Regions from separate parts of the Streptomyces sp. R818 genome, predicted to be linked through region 2. Evidence: riboswitches for the same ligand, from Rfam matches in the RefSeq annotation. Region 2 holds a riboswitch; each other region holds the start of a gene.

The links. A riboswitch is a leader RNA that binds a small molecule or an ion and turns the genes downstream of it on or off. The one in region 2 is predicted to bind cobalamin.
Region 1: another riboswitch for cobalamin. It lies ahead of N5I75_RS32700 (CoA-acylating methylmalonate-semialdehyde dehydrogenase); the one in region 2 lies ahead of nicT (Nickel transporter NicT).
Region 3: another riboswitch for cobalamin. It lies ahead of N5I75_RS04200 (FecCD family ABC transporter permease); the one in region 2 lies ahead of nicT (Nickel transporter NicT).
Region 4: another riboswitch for cobalamin. It lies ahead of nrdI (class Ib ribonucleoside-diphosphate reductase assembly flavoprotein NrdI); the one in region 2 lies ahead of nicT (Nickel transporter NicT).

Annotation. Positions count from the first base shown of each region.
Region 1 is NZ_JAOCNE010000014.1:250,026-253,948, forward strand. It holds gene cobF (precorrin-6A synthase (deacetylating)) at 1-304, shown strand, start outside; gene N5I75_RS32695 (NUDIX hydrolase) at 257-763, opposite strand; cobalamin riboswitch at 814-1,008, shown strand; gene N5I75_RS32700 (CoA-acylating methylmalonate-semialdehyde dehydrogenase) at 1,241-2,764, shown strand; gene N5I75_RS32705 (acyl-CoA dehydrogenase family protein) at 2,779-3,923, shown strand, end outside.
Region 2 is NZ_JAOCNE010000013.1:65,613-69,535, reverse strand. It holds gene nicT (Nickel transporter NicT) at 597-1,688, opposite strand; cobalamin riboswitch at 1,720-1,944, opposite strand; gene N5I75_RS29770 (inorganic diphosphatase) at 1,973-2,476, opposite strand; gene N5I75_RS29765 (GNAT family N-acetyltransferase) at 2,564-3,067, opposite strand; gene rho (transcription termination factor Rho) at 3,112-3,923, opposite strand, start outside.
Region 3 is NZ_JAOCNE010000002.1:301,232-305,154, forward strand. It holds gene N5I75_RS04195 (ABC transporter ATP-binding protein) at 1-286, opposite strand, end outside; gene N5I75_RS04200 (FecCD family ABC transporter permease) at 373-1,461, opposite strand; cobalamin riboswitch at 1,566-1,694, opposite strand; gene N5I75_RS04205 (endonuclease/exonuclease/phosphatase family protein) at 1,820-2,692, opposite strand; gene N5I75_RS04210 (nucleoside deaminase) at 2,840-3,325, shown strand; gene N5I75_RS04215 (PIG-L family deacetylase) at 3,456-3,923, opposite strand, start outside.
Region 4 is NZ_JAOCNE010000014.1:262,241-266,163, forward strand. It holds gene nrdE (class 1b ribonucleoside-diphosphate reductase subunit alpha) at 1-1,639, opposite strand, end outside; gene nrdI (class Ib ribonucleoside-diphosphate reductase assembly flavoprotein NrdI) at 1,636-2,079, opposite strand; cobalamin riboswitch at 2,249-2,472, opposite strand; gene N5I75_RS32760 (hypothetical protein) at 2,552-2,884, opposite strand; gene metE (5-methyltetrahydropteroyltriglutamate--homocysteine S-methyltransferase) at 2,983-3,923, opposite strand, start outside.

The sequences.
Region 1 (3,923 bases), on a different contig from region 2:
CGTGGCTCAGAACGACGACGGCGACATCGTCGTCATGCTCGACGCCCACGAGTCGTTCACACAGGTCGAGGGTGACGATGTGTGGATCTACTGGGGCGCCTACCTCGGCACCCCGGACGAACTGCTCGTCGCCGGACCACTGAACGAGGTCGTGGACCGCATCCGACGCGTACGGTCCGAGGCCCGCGAGCGGCACGGCTGGATCATGGACACGTATCTGCTGCGCATCGCGGAGAGCCCGGAGCGGGGAGCCGCGTCAGTGGTGCCAGGGGAGACGGACGGGAGCGGCGGGAGCATCGCCTGACATGCTCCGTGTCACCAACTCGGCCACTCCCCACGGATGCACGGTGTCGTGGGTGGCGGCCAACTCCTGTACGCCCCACCAGCGGTGCCCCGCGTGGTGGCGCCGCTCCTGGTCCTCTTGGCTGCTGGTGTCGACATCGTGCGAAGTCACGCGGCACAGGAGGAAGACGTCCTCGAAGAGGCCCCGCTCCCAGCCCAGATCCGCGTACCCGGACGTGTGGACCACCGGCGATCCGAGGGACTCTGCGGCCACCAACAGCCCGGTCTCTTCGTGTAGTTCACGTGCGGCCGCCGTCGCGAGGGTCTCGCCGTCGTGGACGCCCCCACCCGGTGTGCCCCAGACGTGTCCGGCGGCCGGGTCGCCAGGGTCTGCCAGCGACTTGAACAGCAGCACATGGCCCTCGCCGTCGATGAGCACCATGCGGGCGGACCGGTGGACAGCAACCTCTGGAGCGGACATAGAGGCACACTAGCCATTCGGTGGAGCGGCGGCGCCGGGGCTGGATTTACTAGGACGTCCAACTATATAGTCGAGGGGATAGGTCCGCGGTGCAGGGAAGCCGGTGTGAGTCCGGCACGGTCCCGCCACTGTGACCGGGGAGTTCGCCGTCGAGCGACACGCCACTGACGTCTTCGGACGCCGGGAAGGCGGACGGTGCGCGCTGATCCGGGAGTCAGGATACCGGCTGCGGAATGTTCCGTGTTGTCCACGAGGATGGAGCTGACACGCATGGCACCGGTGTGTTTCCACGATCCCGGCGGTCCTGCCCAACCGGCCCGGCCCAGACGCGTATTCGCCCACCTGTCGGCCGTTACGGCCTGACGGTCACCCAGCCATTCGCGCTCTCGCGCGGCCCTCTGGCACCCGCACGCCACCGCGTCGCCGTGCCCTCGGGTCCGCGCGCCATCCCGGATCACCTGACGAGAGCAGGCATTCATGGTCCGCACGCAAGACCGCGCCCCTGTGCGCGAGTTGACCCACTTCGTCGGCGGCAGGCGCACCGAGGGATCCTCGGGCACTTACGGCGACGTGTACGACCCGAACACCGGACAGGTCCAGGCCCACGTCCCCCTCGCGGACGCGGCCGAGACCGAGGCCGCGATCGGGGACGCCGTCCGCGCGCAGGAGGGGTGGGGGGAATGGAACCCGCAGCGGCGCGCCCGCGTCATGTTGAGGTTCCTCACACTCGTCGACCGGGAGAAGGACGCCCTGGCCCGGCTCCTGTCGTCCGAACACGGCAAGACCGTCGCCGACGCACACGGCGACATCCAACGCGGCCTGGAAGTAGTCGAGTTCGCGGCCGGCATCCCGCACCTCCTCAAGGGTGACTTCACCGACAACGCCGGCAGCGGAATCGACGTGCACTCGCTGCGCTCCCCGCTCGGCGTCGTCGCGGGCATCACCCCCTTCAACTTCCCCGCCATGATCCCGCTGTGGAAGGCGGCCCCCGCGCTGGCCTGCGGCAACGCCTTCATCCTGAAGCCGTCCGAGCGAGCCCCCTCGGTCCCGCTGCGGCTCGCCGAACTCTTCCTGGACGCCGGCCTGCCGCCCGGCGTCCTCAATGTCGTCAACGGCGGTGCGGAAGCGGTCGACACCCTCCTGACCGACCCGCGGGTCCAGGCGCTCGGTTTCGTCGGCTCCACTCCGATCGCCGCGCACGTCTACGCCACCGCCGCCGCTCACGGCAAGCGCGCCCAGTGCTTCGGCGGAGCCAAGAACCACATGATCGTGATGCCCGACGCCGACCTCGACCAGGCCGTGGACGCCCTGATCGGCGCGGGCTACGGATCGGCCGGTGAGCGCTGCATGGCCGTCTCGGTCGCCGTGCCCGTCGGGGAGGACACCGCTGACGCGCTGGTGGCGCGGCTCAAGGACCGGATCGGATCGCTGCGCATCGGCCGCAGCGACGACCCGGAAGCCGACTTCGGCCCCCTGGTCTGCCGCGAAGCGCTGGACCGGGTCCGCGGGTACGTGGACCTCGGAGTGAAAGAAGGGGCCGAACTGGTCGTCGACGGCCGGGACTTCACCCTCGCCGGGTACGAGGACGGATTCTTCGCGGGCGCCAGCCTCTTCGACCGTGTCACGCCGGCCATGCGGATCTACCAGGAGGAGATCTTCGGCCCCGTCCTGTCCGTCGTACGTGCCGCCGACTACGAGGAGGCGCTGCGGCTGCCCAGCGAGCACACGTACGGCAACGGCGTCGCGATCTTCACCCGGGACGGCGACACCGCCCGGGACTTCACCCGGCGGGTGAACACCGGAATGGTCGGCGTCAACGTCCCGATCCCGGTCCCCGTCGCCTACCACACCTTCGGCGGCTGGAAGGCGTCGGGCTTCGGTGATCTCAACCAGCACGGCCCCGACGCCATCCGCTTCTACACCCGCACGAAGACCGTGACGTCCCGCTGGCCCGCCGGTGCGCGCGAGGGCGCCACCTTCACGATCCCGACGATGGGATGAACGTCATGAGCGCCATGAGTACCACGAGCACCACGAGTGCTTCGCGCACGGTGCAGTCGCACACCTGGCTCACGCAGGACCAGCAGGCGTTGGTCGAGGCGACCCTGGAATTCACCGAGGACCACATCACGCCGCACGCGCTCGACTGGGACCGGGACAAGCACTTCCCCGTCGACGTCCTGCGCAAGGCCGCCGGGCTCGGCCTCGGCGGCGTCTACGTCGGCGAGGACGCCGGAGGATCGGGACTCAGCCGCACGGACGGCGTCCTCGTCTTTGAGACGCTCGCCTCCGGATGCCCCTCGATCGCCGGCTACCTGAGCATCCACAACATGGTCGCCTGGATGATCGACCGCTACGGCGACGACGGCCAGCGCGCTCGCTGGTTGCCCCGCCTGTGCGCCATGGACGATCTGGCCAGTTACTGCCTCACCGAGCCAGGGGCGGGATCGGACGCTGCCGCGCTCACCGCACGCGCCGTCCGCGACGGTGACACCTGGCTGCTGACCGGCGTCAAACAGTTCATCTCCGGTGCCGGGGCCTCTCAGTTGTACGTGGTGATGGCCCGCACCGGAGGGGAAGGCGCCGACGGGATCACGGCCTTCGTCGTCGACAAGGACGACCCCGGCCTCTCCTTCGGCCCGAACGAACGCAAGATGGGCTGGAACGCACAGCCCACCCGGCAGGTCGTCCTCGACGGGGTGCGGCTGCCCGCCGACCGTCTTCTGGGCGGCGAGGGCCGCGGTTTCCGCATCGCCATGAACGCGCTCAACGGCGGACGGCTCGGCATCGCCGCCTGCTCTCTCGGCGGCGCCCGCACCGCGCTCCACCGCAGTCTGGCCCACCTCGCCGACCGCGAAGCCTTCGGCCGCCGTCTGTTGGACGCCGACGCGCTGCGCTTCCGCCTCGCCGACATGGCCACCGAACTGAACGCCGCCCGCGCGCTGGTGCACCAGGCCGCCCAGGCCCTCGACCGCGAGGACCCGCAGGCCCCTTACCTGTGCGCGATGGCGAAGCGGTTCGCCACCGACACCGGCTACACGGTCGCCGACCGCGCGCTCCAACTGCACGGCGGATACGGCTATGTGAGCGACTACGGCATCGAGAAGATCGTCCGCGACCTACGGGTCCACCAGATCCTGGAAGGAACCAACGAGATCAT
Region 2 (3,923 bases):
CGCCGGGGGCGCCCCGGTCAGTTCTGCCGACGTGGCGGAGTCGGTCCGGACCGTTGTCCCGGGGGCGTCGGCCTCGTCGCCGGGCGGAGTCCATGTGGCCGGTGTGTCCAGCGGGCCGGCCGTCTTCTCGTCCGTGCCCGCGTGCCGGGCTGCCGGTACGTCCGCGCCGGGCGCCTCCCCGTTGTTCTCGCCGGACGGGACGGGGGCCTCGGACGAGTCGATGGCTACGGTCACGTAGGTGCTCCTGAGTGCTCGGGCGCGGGCGGTTCGACCCGATACCTTATCGCCCCGGGCACCTCCGACCGGGTGAGGCCCGCCCTGGCCGGGCCGCCCCGGGAGAACTCACCCCGAGCCCAGCGAAGAGCGAAAAGGTGCCGGGCCCGCCGATTGCAGCTCCCCCCACTGCGACCGGCGGGCCCGGGCCTCGACCGTGCGCCGCGGCGGGAGAGCGAGGGCACGGGAGGCTCTGCTGAGCAGTATCCCCAAGGCGCGGGCCGGGGCAATCGGGCCATGTGACCCTCCTCACTGGGCCGAACGGCCCGCATTCGCGCGCCCCGCCGGACACACGCGCCCCGGAGCCCGACTCCGGCCCCGCCTCAACCGCCCTCGGCGACCCGTGCCGACCAGCGCTGCTCGACCTTGGCCAGACGCCAGTAGGCGAGCGCCGCCGCCCACACCGCGACGAACAGGCCGACGATGACGTACCCCACGTTGTCGAGGTCGAGCCCGGCGATCCAGCCGGTCACCGCGTCCGTGAGGGCGAGTTTCTCGCGCAGGACACCGACCAGCTCGATCGTGCCGATGAAGAACGCGACCGCGATCGACAGACCGGTGATCGTGAGGTTGTAGAACACCTTGCGCACCGGGTTGGAGAACGCCCACTGGTACGCGAAGTTCATGAACGTCCCGTCCAGCGTGTCGAACAGACTCATGCCCGCCGCGAAGAGCAGGGGCAGGCAGAGGATCGCGTACCAGGGCAGCCCGGCCGCGGCCCCGCTGCCCGCCATCACCATCAGGGTCACCTCGGTCGCCGTGTCGAAGCCGAGGCCGAAGAGGAAGCCGAGCGGGTACATCTGGCCGGGGCGGGTGATCGACCTGGTGAAGCGGCCGAGGATGCGGTTCATGAAGCCCCGCGAGTCCAGGTGTTCCTCCAGCTCCCGCTCGTCGTACGAGCCTTCGCGCATCGCCCGGAACACCTTCAGGATGCCGAGGAGCGCCACCAGATTGAGCGCCGCGATCAGGTACAGGAACGTGCCCGACACCGTCGTGCCCACCACGCCCAGGACCTGGTGCGTGGTGGACTCGTCGTTCAGGAGCACACCGGCGAGCGCCGCGCCGCCCGCCACGAGCGCCGCCATCGCGACGACCACGCTGGAGTGCCCGAGCGCGAACCAGAACCCGACCGACACGGGCCGCTTGCCGTCCGCCATCAGCTTGCGGGTGGTGTTGTCGATCGCCGCGATGTGGTCGGCGTCGAACGCGTGCCGCATCCCGAGCGTGTACGCGGTGATGCCGAGTCCGATGCCGAACGCCTTGTCGCCGACCTCGTAGTGCTCGGGGACGACGAGAAGGAACAGCACGCCGAACGCGACGACGTGCAGCGCCGCGATCACCGCGAGGAGACCCGCCGTACGGACGGTGTCCTCACGGCGCCAGCGGAAAGTCGCGGGGGTTCCGGGCAGGGTCATGCCTTGATCACGCTCCAGCACCTCGTGGATCACTTCGTGAGATGCCGTGGCCGGTCTCCTGGCTTACGGGCATGGCGCGCCGCTCCTGCCTTCCCAGCCGCCCGGAGGCGGCCAGTGGCGCGGTGGAACGGCGTGCTCCGCACCGACCCGGAAGCGGGACGGCACGGAACCCGATCACAGTGGCGAGGGCCGCTCCGGACTTGGCCCCGAAGGGCCGTCACCGGTCTTCCCGAGCACCACGGCCCGCCCACCTTAGAGGACGGGCCGCGCGCTGCTCCGGGCGGCTACCCCTCGCGGCGCTCGCGCGCCCGCCCGATCTCCTCGTACGCCTTCTCCCGGCCCTCCCAGTGCGAGCCCTCGACGGACTTGCCGGGCTCCAGGTCCTTGTAGACCTCGAAGAAGTGGGTGATCTCCAGGCGGTCGAACTCGGGGAGGTCGTCGATGTCCTGGGTCTCCGCGTGGCGCGGGTCGTGCGCGGGCACGCACAGGATCTTCTCGTCCGGGCCCTTCTCGTCGCTCATCACGAACATGCCGATGGCCCGGCACTCGATGACGCAGCCGGGGAACGTCGCGTCGCCGGTCAGCACCAGCGCGTCCAGCGGGTCGCCGTCGCCGCCGAGGGTGCCTTGTACGTAGCCGTAGTCCGCGGGGTACTGGGTCGAGGTGAACAGCATCCGGTCGAGCCGGATCCGCCCGAGTTCGTGGTCCATCTCGTACTTGTTCCGGGAGCCCTGCGGGATCTCCACGATCACGTCGAACGCGTCGCCGCGCGTCTCGCTGCCGCCCAATGTGGCCTCCTTGCCCCATTGCCGCCCGCTCGAATTGCCACCGAGTGTGCGCCGCGCGGGCCGGGGGCGGAAGCCCTTCGACAGGCCCTAGGACAGCCCCCGGCCGGAGGGGCCGATGGGGAAGACGAGTTCCGGCCGGTCCCATGCGACGGCCGGGGGCCGTGCGACGGCCGTGCCCGTGCGGTGCGCCCCGACGCTGCGGTAGAAGCCCTCCGCCGGCGGGTGCGCGACGACGCGTACGTGGTCCAGGCCCGCGGTGTGCGCCTCGTCCCGCATGTGCGCGACGAGCAGGCGCCCGATGCCCATTCCCTGCGCGTCGTTCGCGACGAACATCAGGTCCAGCTCCGGCGGGGCGAGGAGCAGGGAGTAGAAGCCGAGCACGCGGTCGTCGGCGAGCGAGGCCGCGACGAAGACCCGGTGTGCCTCGATGTAGTCGGGGCCCACCCGGTAGTCCGCGACCATCGGCGCGTACGGGCCCTCGTAGGCGCGGGAGCCGCGGACGAGCCGGGTCAGCCGTCTGGCGTCGCGCGCGGTGGCCCGGCGCACCGTGACGGCGGGGTCACCGCCACGCCGCGTAATGCTCGATGTCATGCGTCGAGTATTACGTATCTGATCGCGGACCCGGCAATCGGCGGTCAGCCCGTGGGCACGGTCGCTTGGACCTGGCGCAGGAACGCGGCGTTGTCGGGGGTGTGGCGCAGCCTGTCGAGCAGCGCCTCGTAGGAGGAGTGGCCGTCCCGGTCCCGCAGCGCCCGGCGCAGTCCGCGCTCGGCCGTCAACTCCGTCGCGGAAAGCAGGAGTTCTTCGCGGCGCGTGCCGGAAGGGGCGAGATCGACGGCCGGGTGGACGCGGCGGTCGGCGAGCGAGCGGTCCAGGCGCAGCTCCATGTTGCCGGTGCTCTTGAGCTCCTCGAAGAAGTAGTCGTCGGCGCGGGAGCCGGTGTCGACGAGGGCGGTGGCGAGGATCGTCAGAGAGCCGGCCTCCTCGGTGTTGCGGGCGGCCCCGAACAGCCGCTTCGGGCCGAGCAGCGCGGCGGCGTCGACACCGCCGGACAGGGTCCGGCCGCCCGAGGAGGCCGCGTTGTTGTGGGCGCGGCACAGCCGGGTGAGGGAGTCGAGCAGGACGACGACGTCGCGGCCCCGCTCGACCAGGCGCTTCGCGCGCTCGACGGCGAGTTCGGCGAGCGCGATGTGCGCCTTGGCGGGCTGGTCGAAGGTGGAGGCGTACACGTCGCCGCGCACGGAGCGCCGCATGTCGGTGACCTCCTCGGGGCGTTCGTCGACGAGCACCACCATGAGATGCGCCTCGGGGTGGTTGGCGGCGACGGCGGCGGCGAGCTGTTGCAGCAGGACGGTCTTGCCGGTCTTCGGCGGCGCGACGAGCAGTCCGCGCTGGCCCTTGCCGACCGGCGCGAAGAGGTCGACGACGCGGCCCCCGAGGCCGCTCG
Region 3 (3,923 bases), on a different contig from region 2:
CCTCGGTGACCGTGAAGTCGAAGTCCGCGGCCGACTCCTGCGGCAGCGCGGCGAGCAGCCGTGCCGCGGCCCGCGGGGCCATGCGGTGCACGTCCTCGGCGTCGACCCTGACGAGCCCGGCGTCGGGGCGGCGCGCCCGGTACACGCACCGCAACAGGGTCGACTTTCCGCTGCCGTTGGGGCCGACGAGCCCCACGAAGGTGCCGGCGGGCACGTCGAGGGTGACCTCGTCGACGAGCCGTACACCCGCCACCTCGACCGACACACCTTCGACGTCGAGCCGCACGTGTCTTCTCCCTCTGTTTTGACGAACCTTTTTGACGAACCTTTTTGACGGGCCTCTTGGACGGGCCTCTTGGGCGGGTGCTTGGCTCAGCGCCCGGCGAGCGCATGGCCGCCGCGCCGCATCAGCAGCAGGAACGCGGGCACACCCAGCGCGGCCGTCACCACGCCCACGGGCAGTTCGGTCGGCGCGAGCAGCACCCGTGACAACACGTCGGCCCACACGAGCAGCACGGCCCCGGCGAGCGGCGCGACGGCGAGGACGCGGGTGTGCGAGGCGCCGACGAGCATGCGCACGAGGTGCGGCACCATCAGACCGACGAAGCCGATGGCCCCGCTCACGGCGACGACCGTGCCGGTCACCGCCGCGGTCACGACGAACAGTTCGCGCCGCAGCCGGTCGGGCGGGACGCCGAGCGCCGCCGACGTCTCGTCGCCCATCGCGAGGGCGTCGAGCGCGCCCGCCCGCACCCTGAGCCACAGCCAGCCCGCCACCACGGTCGCGGCGGCCAGCGGCACCTTCGGCCAGGTGGCCCCGCCCAGGCTGCCGAGCAGCCACATCATGGCCGCGCGCGCCGCCTCGCCCCGTTCCGCGCTGAACACCATGACGGTCGTGACGGCCTGGAACCCGTAGGCGAGGGCGGTGCCGGTCAGGACCAGGCGCAGCGGGCTGAGTCCGAGCGGGGAGCGGGCCACCGCGTAGACGACGAGGGTCGCGGCGAGCGCGGAGAGGAAGGCGGAGAACGAGAGCGCCCAGACGCCGAGCCCGGCGAGCGCGCCGAACAGGATGACGGCGTTGGCCCCGACGGCGGCGCCGGAGGAGATGCCGAGCACGAACGGGTCGGCGAGGGCGTTGCGCACCAGCGCCTGCACGGCGACGCCGACCGAGGCGAGGCCCGCGCCGACGACGGCCGCGAGGACGACGCGCGGGAAGCGAATCTCCCACACGATGGTGTAGGCCCCGGCGTCCGCGCTGCCGAGGCTGCCGCCGCTGAGCCCGGCCCACATCAGCCGCACCACCTGCCGCCAGCTCATCCCGGTGGCGCCGAGCGCGACCCCGCACGCCAGCGAGACCACCAGGACGAGCGCGAGCGCGATGACCAGCGGGACGGTGGGCAGGTGTCCCCGGCGCGTACGGGCGACACCCGTGCGGGCAGGGGCAGCGGCGGTGCGGAGCAAAGCGGGCGCACATCCTCCGGGTCGGCGCCACGGCTGCAACGCAGGGCACCTGAAGGCCGGGAGGGCTTCGGCGGTCCCTGCTCGCAGTCCACGGCGAGCGGTCGACGGGTCGCACACCTGCCGTGGGTGATCGGACTCGCGGGCCCGCACTCGGACGGAACAGGCCACGCACACCGTTGCGGGACAGCGCCGGACTCGCACCGGCTTCCCCCACGGAAGGCAGCCGAAGCGTAGCAAGCCTGGGTCAGGGGCGGGGCGGGCGGGCGGTACTTACCAGCGTGGACGGTACTTACTGGCGTGAGCGGTACCTACTGGCGCGGGCGGTACTCACCGGCCCGGACGTTCCGGGCCGTTCGGGTCACCACGCCGGATCGATCTCCGCGTGCAGGGGATGGTGGTCCGAGTACGGGCTCGGGCGGACCTGGTGGGTGAGCGGAGCGATGCCGCGCAGGAAGATGTAGTCGAACTTGCTCTGCCAGTCGGTCGTCGGCTCGCAGGCGCCGCCGTCGGGGAACGGGCGGCACGCCGGATCGGCGTCCTCGGCCAGTCGCCACATCGGGCGGAGTTCGGAGGCGTCCGGTACGGCGTTGAAGTCGCCGAGGACGATCGTGTGGTCGTGACGGGCGACTTCGGCGGCGAGCACGCGGGCCTGGTCCGCCCGGATGTCAGGCTGCTGCCGCTCGGCGAAGTGCGTGTTGAAGACGCGGACGGACCGGCCGCCCACCTTGGTCGTGACGGCCATGTACCCGCGGTCCTCGGAGCCGCCGTCGGGGTACTCCACGTTCACGTGATCGGTCATCGCCGCCGCGGAGAGGATGGCCTGGCCGTACGCGCCGCCCTGCCACGGCAGACCGCCGCAGCGGTTCCAGTTCCGCAGGACCGACCCGTACTCGACCTCGTAGACGAGGCCGTAGAAGACCTCCAGGTAGTCGCGGATCTTCTCGACGTCACGCACACATGCCTCCTGCAGGCCGAACACCTGCGGCGCGTACGTGGCGATCTCCGCGGCCCGGCCCATGTTCTGCCCGCTCCCGCACGGGTTGCAGATGTTCCACGTCAGGACCCGGTTCGGCACGATGCCCTGGGCGGCGTCGGCGGGCAGCGGCTTGGCGATGAGGGCGCCGCTCGGTGCGCTCGGGCCGATGAGCACGATGCAGAGGGCGGCCATGGCGATCGCGAACAGACGTGTGCCGCGTCCGAGCACCATCGCCTCCTTGGAGTGGACGGACATGCGGTCACATGCCCTCACACGAGGTCTTCTCCGCACGAGGGTAGGCGACAAGGTGTCACCGGCACACGTCCGGGTCGAGCCGTTGCCGGCGGTGCGGCATGCGACGATCGACGCGATCCCGACGACGGACGAGGAGAAGGGACCGCGATGGACGCGAGCGAGTCGGCACATCTGCGCCGCTGCGTGGAGCTGGCCGCCGAGGCCCTGGAGAGCGGGGACGAGCCGTTCGGCTCCGTGCTCGTGGACGGCACGGGCGCGGTCCGCGCCGAGGACCACAACCGGGTCGCGGGCGGGGACGCCACCCGCCACCCCGAGTTCGAGCTGGCCAGGTGGGCGGCCGAGCACCTCTCCCCGGAGGAGCGGCGCGCGGCCACCGTCTACACCTCGGGCGAGCACTGCCCGATGTGCGCGGCGGCCCACGCCTGGGTCGGGCTCGGCCGCATCGTGTACGTCGCCTCCTCGGCCCAGCTGGGCCAGTGGCTGGCCGAATGGGGCCGCCCGGAGGCGCCGGTGCGCGCCCTGCCGATCCAGGAGGTCGCGCCGCACGTGACCGTCGAGGGGCCGGTCGACGAACTGGTGCCCCGCGTCAAGGAGTTGCACCGGCTGCTTGCCGAGCGGTCGTCGCGCGACTGACGACCGCACGGTCAAGTGCGGCTGCAGGCGACGACCACCGGGTCAGGTGCGGCTGCGCTCGACGACCGCGCGGTCAGATGGGCCCGTGGGCGACGACCGCGCGGCCAGAGAGGCCCGTGGGCCGGGCCGGTCAGCGCAGTCCGGCGAAGAGGTCGTTCTCGGGCAGCGGCGCGCCGGTGGTGTCCTGGACCCGTACGAACGTCTCCATGCCCATCAGCTCGCCGAACCGCTCCTTGCCCATCTTGAGGAAGAAGATGTTCTCGCCCTGGCTGGCGTGCGCGGCCAGCGAGTCGAACTTCTGCCCGCTGAACGCGGTCGTGTCCACCCACGTGGTGATCTCGTCGTCCGGCAGGCCGATCTCCGCCAGCGCCTCGGCCTCGGCGGGGTCCGGCTCCGGCATGTCCTCGCCGAACTCGCGCATGATCTCGCCGAACCGCTGCATGCCCGAGCGGGGCATCGTCGTCCAGTACACCTTGGGGGACAGGTCGGCCAGCTTCAGCGCGGCCATCGTGATGCGGTTCGCCTGGATGTGGTCGGGGTGGCCGTAGAAGCCGTTCTCGTCGTAGGTGACGACCACGTCGGGGCGGTAGTGGCGCAT
Region 4 (3,923 bases), on a different contig from region 2:
TGTACTTGTCGAAGTACGAGCCGTCGGCGTACTGGCTGGTCTCGAAGCCGTCGAAGGCGGTGTCGCGCTCGATCGCGAGGCGGTTGGAGGCGCGCAGGGCGTGGAAGGCGACGGCGTAGAAGTACATGTTCGTGAAGTCGACACCCTCCTCGCTGCCGTAGTGGATGCGCTGCGAGGCGAGATAGCCGTGCAGGTTCATCTGGCCGAGGCCGATCGCGTGCGACAGGTCGTTGCCGTGCGCCACGGACGGGACGGCGTCGATGTGGGACTGGTCGGAGACCGAGGTCAGACCGCGCACGGCGGTCTCGACCGTCGCTCCGAAGTCCGGTGACGCCATCGCGGTGGCGATGTTCATCGACCCCAGGTTGCAGGAGATGTCCTTGCCGATGGTCTCGTATCCGAGCGAAGTGTCGTACGTGCTGGGCGTGTTGACCTGGAGGATCTCCGAGCACAGGTTGGACATGTTGATCCAGCCGGGGATCGGGTTGGCCCGGTTCACCGTGTCCTCGAACAGCAGGTACGGGTAGCCGGACTCGAACTGGAGCTCCGCGATCGTCTTGAAGAACTCGCGCGCGCTGAGCGTCGTCTTACGGATGCGCGGGTTGGCGACCAGGTCCTCGTAGTGCTCGCTCACCGACAGGTCGGACAGCGGCTTCCCGTACTCGCGCTCGACGTCGTACGGCGAGAACAGGTGCATGTCCTCGTTGCGCTTGGCGAGTTCGAAGGTGATGTCGGGGACGACCACCCCCAGCGACAGCGTCTTGATGCGGATCTTCTCGTCCGCGTTCTCCCGCTTGGTGTCCAGGAACCGCATGATGTCCGGGTGGTGTGCGTGGAGGTACACCGCTCCCGCGCCCTGCCGCGCGCCGAGCTGGTTCGCGTAACTGAAGGAGTCCTCAAGGAGCTTCATCACCGGCACGACACCCGACGACTGGTTCTCGATCTTCTTGATCGGGGCGCCCTGCTCGCGCAGGTTCGTCAGGAGGAGGGCGACGCCGCCGCCGCGCTTGGAGAGCTGGAGCGCGGAGTTGATGCCGCGTCCGATGGACTCCAGGTTGTCCTCGACGCGCAGCAGGAAGCAGGAGACCAGCTCGCCGCGCTGCGCCTTGCCCGCGTTGAGGAACGTCGGGGTGGCCGGCTGGAAGCGGCCCGACATCATCTCGTCGACGAGGCGGGAGGCGAGCGACGCGTCCCCGGCGCCCAGGTAGAGGGCGGTGGCGACGACGCGGTCCTCGTACCGCTCCAGGTAGCGGGTTCCGTCGAAAGTCTTCAGTGTGTACGACGTGTAGTACTTGAACGCGCCGAGGAACGTGCGGAAGCGGTGCTCGTGCGCGTACGCCTGCCGGTACAGGTCTTCGACGGCCTTCCAGTCGTAGCGCCGGATCGGCTCTGCTTCGTAGTAGTCGTTCTCGATCAGATAGGTGATCTTCTCCTTGAGGCTCGGGAAGGTCACCGTGTTCGGGTTGACGTGCTGCAGGAAGTACTGGCGGACGGCCTCGCGGTCCTTGTCGAACTGGATGCGGCCGTCGCAGTCGTACATGTTCAGCATCGCGTTGAGCGCGTGGTAGTCCTTGCGCGTACCGACCGACTCGCGCTGGGCCGCCGCGGGGACCTGGGCCGTGGTGGTGGCAGTGCTCACGCCGTCCGTCCCGCCGGTTCCGGCCGCCTCGTCGATGACTGTCGTGTCCAAAACTTCTCCAGCCCCTCTCGTACGGCACGGACGTCGCGCTCCGTGCCCAGCAGTTCGAATCGGTACAGCTCGGGGACCTTGCACTTCGCCGAGATGACGCGCCCGGCGAGGCAGTAGTCGACACCGAAGTTGGTGTTGCCCGAGGCGATCACGCCGCGCAGCAGCGCGCGGTTGGCCTCGATGTTCAGGAAACGGATCACCTGTTTGGGCACCGCGCCCGCGCGTTCGCCGCCGCCGTAGGTCGGCACGATCAGCACGTACGGCTCGGTGACGGTCGGCATGCCCTCACGGTGGGGGCGCAGGGGGATCCGCGTCGCGGGCAGGTCCAGGCGCTCCACGAAGCGTTTGGTGTTCTCCGAGACGCTGGAGAAATACACGAGACCACTCATGGTCTCTCGCCTCCCTCTCCTCGTTCCCGTGTCGTTCTCGGTCGAGGACGGGAAGGAAGGCAGGCGGATGCGGCCACCAGGGGGACGTGCGGGTACGACGTACCTCTGCCCCGGTCCGAGCCACAGCCACGCGGCCCTCCCTCGGGGCCTCGAAGCGCGCGCACCGCGGTCGGTGCGCGCGCCGGTGGCAGGTCTTCGGACTCGCGGGCACGTTCTCCGGTCGACGGAGGACATCTACTGGCCGTCGCTTCCCAGGCCCGGATTCATCCGGCCCAGTGCGTGTGACGGCGGTCGTTCCCGCTCACCGCTGCGGGGCAGTCCCGGTCTCTCACCGGGTTCCCTCTTGCCTCACCAGACCGACCGGCCTGGTGAACCACCAGCGAGAGCAACACTACATCTAGGCGGTAGGGATGCCAGTCAGGCCAGATGTTGTGTCGCGCACAAAAGCTAGGTGACCCTAAGTGGATGGTCTTCATCGGCGCGTTCCAGCGTCTCGCGCAGGTTTGGCTCTGGTGAGTGCGCGAGCGTGCCCGATGTGCCGACGCAGCTCCACGGCGAAGCTGTCGGCGTCGGGTTCGGCCGGGTCGGTGTGGGACGCCGGAGGGTCGGCCGATGACCGCTCCTGTGCCGCGTCGAGCCGCTCCAGGAAGTCGGCCATGTCGCTGAGGGCTCCCCGCAACGACTGCATGCGCGTTCCCTGTGCACCCAGCTGCCTGCGCAGGGCGAGCAGCGACTTGTACTGCTTCACCGGCAGGGCAACCATCTCCTTGCCGTCGATGACGACGGTCCGCGGCTCCTGTTTCATGGCGCATCCCCCTGTTCTTGTGACGCTCCCACCCGGGCACAGCGGTGAGGGTGCCGGAGCGTGATGCGAGCCCCGGCACCCTCACTCACCACCCTGGATCAGGCCGAGCCGAGCTCGGATCGCACGATCTTGGCCGCGGCGACCAGGTTCTCCAGCGATGCCCGGGTCTCGGGCCATCCGCGGGTCTTCAGGCCGCAGTCCGGGTTGACCCACAGCCGTTCGGCGGGGATGGCCTCAAGTCCGGTACGGAGCAAGGCGGATGCCTCCTCCGTGCTCGGGACGCGGGGGGAGTGGATGTCGTAGACGCCCGGGCCCGCCTCGCGCGGGTAGCCGTGCTCCGCCAGCTCGTGAGCGACCTGCATGTGGGAGCGGGCCGCCTCCAGGCTGATGACGTCGGCGTCGAGATCGTCGATGGCCTGCACGATGTCGCCGAACTCGGCGTAGCACATGTGCGTGTGGATCTGGGTCTCCGGGCGGACCCCGGCGGTCGTGACGCGGAACGCCTCGGTGGCCCAGGCCAGGTACGCGGCGTGGTCGGCGGCCCGCATCGGAAGAGTCTCGCGCAGTGCGGGCTCGTCGACCTGGATCACCGAAGTGCCGTTCGCTTCAAGGTCGTTGACCTCGTCGCGCAGGGCGAGGGCGACCTGGCGGGCGGTATCGCCCAGCGGCTGGTCGTCGCGGACGAAGGACCAGGCGAGCATGGTGACCGGGCCGGTCAGCATCCCCTTGACCGGGCGGTCGGACAGGGACTGGGCGTACGACGTCCAGCGCACCGTCATCGGTTCGGGCCGGGAGATGTCGCCGGCCAGTACCGGCGGGCGGACGTAGCGGGTGCCGTAGGACTGCACCCAGCCGTGCTGTGTGGCGAGGTAGCCGACGAGCTGTTCGGCGAAGTACTGCACCATGTCGTTGCGCTCGGGCTCGCCGTGCACCAGGACGTCGATGCCGGTCTTCTCCTGGAAGGAGACGACGTCGCGGATCTCGTTCTTGATCCGCTCCTCGTAACCGGCCGTGTCGATGCGTCCGGACCTCAAGTCGG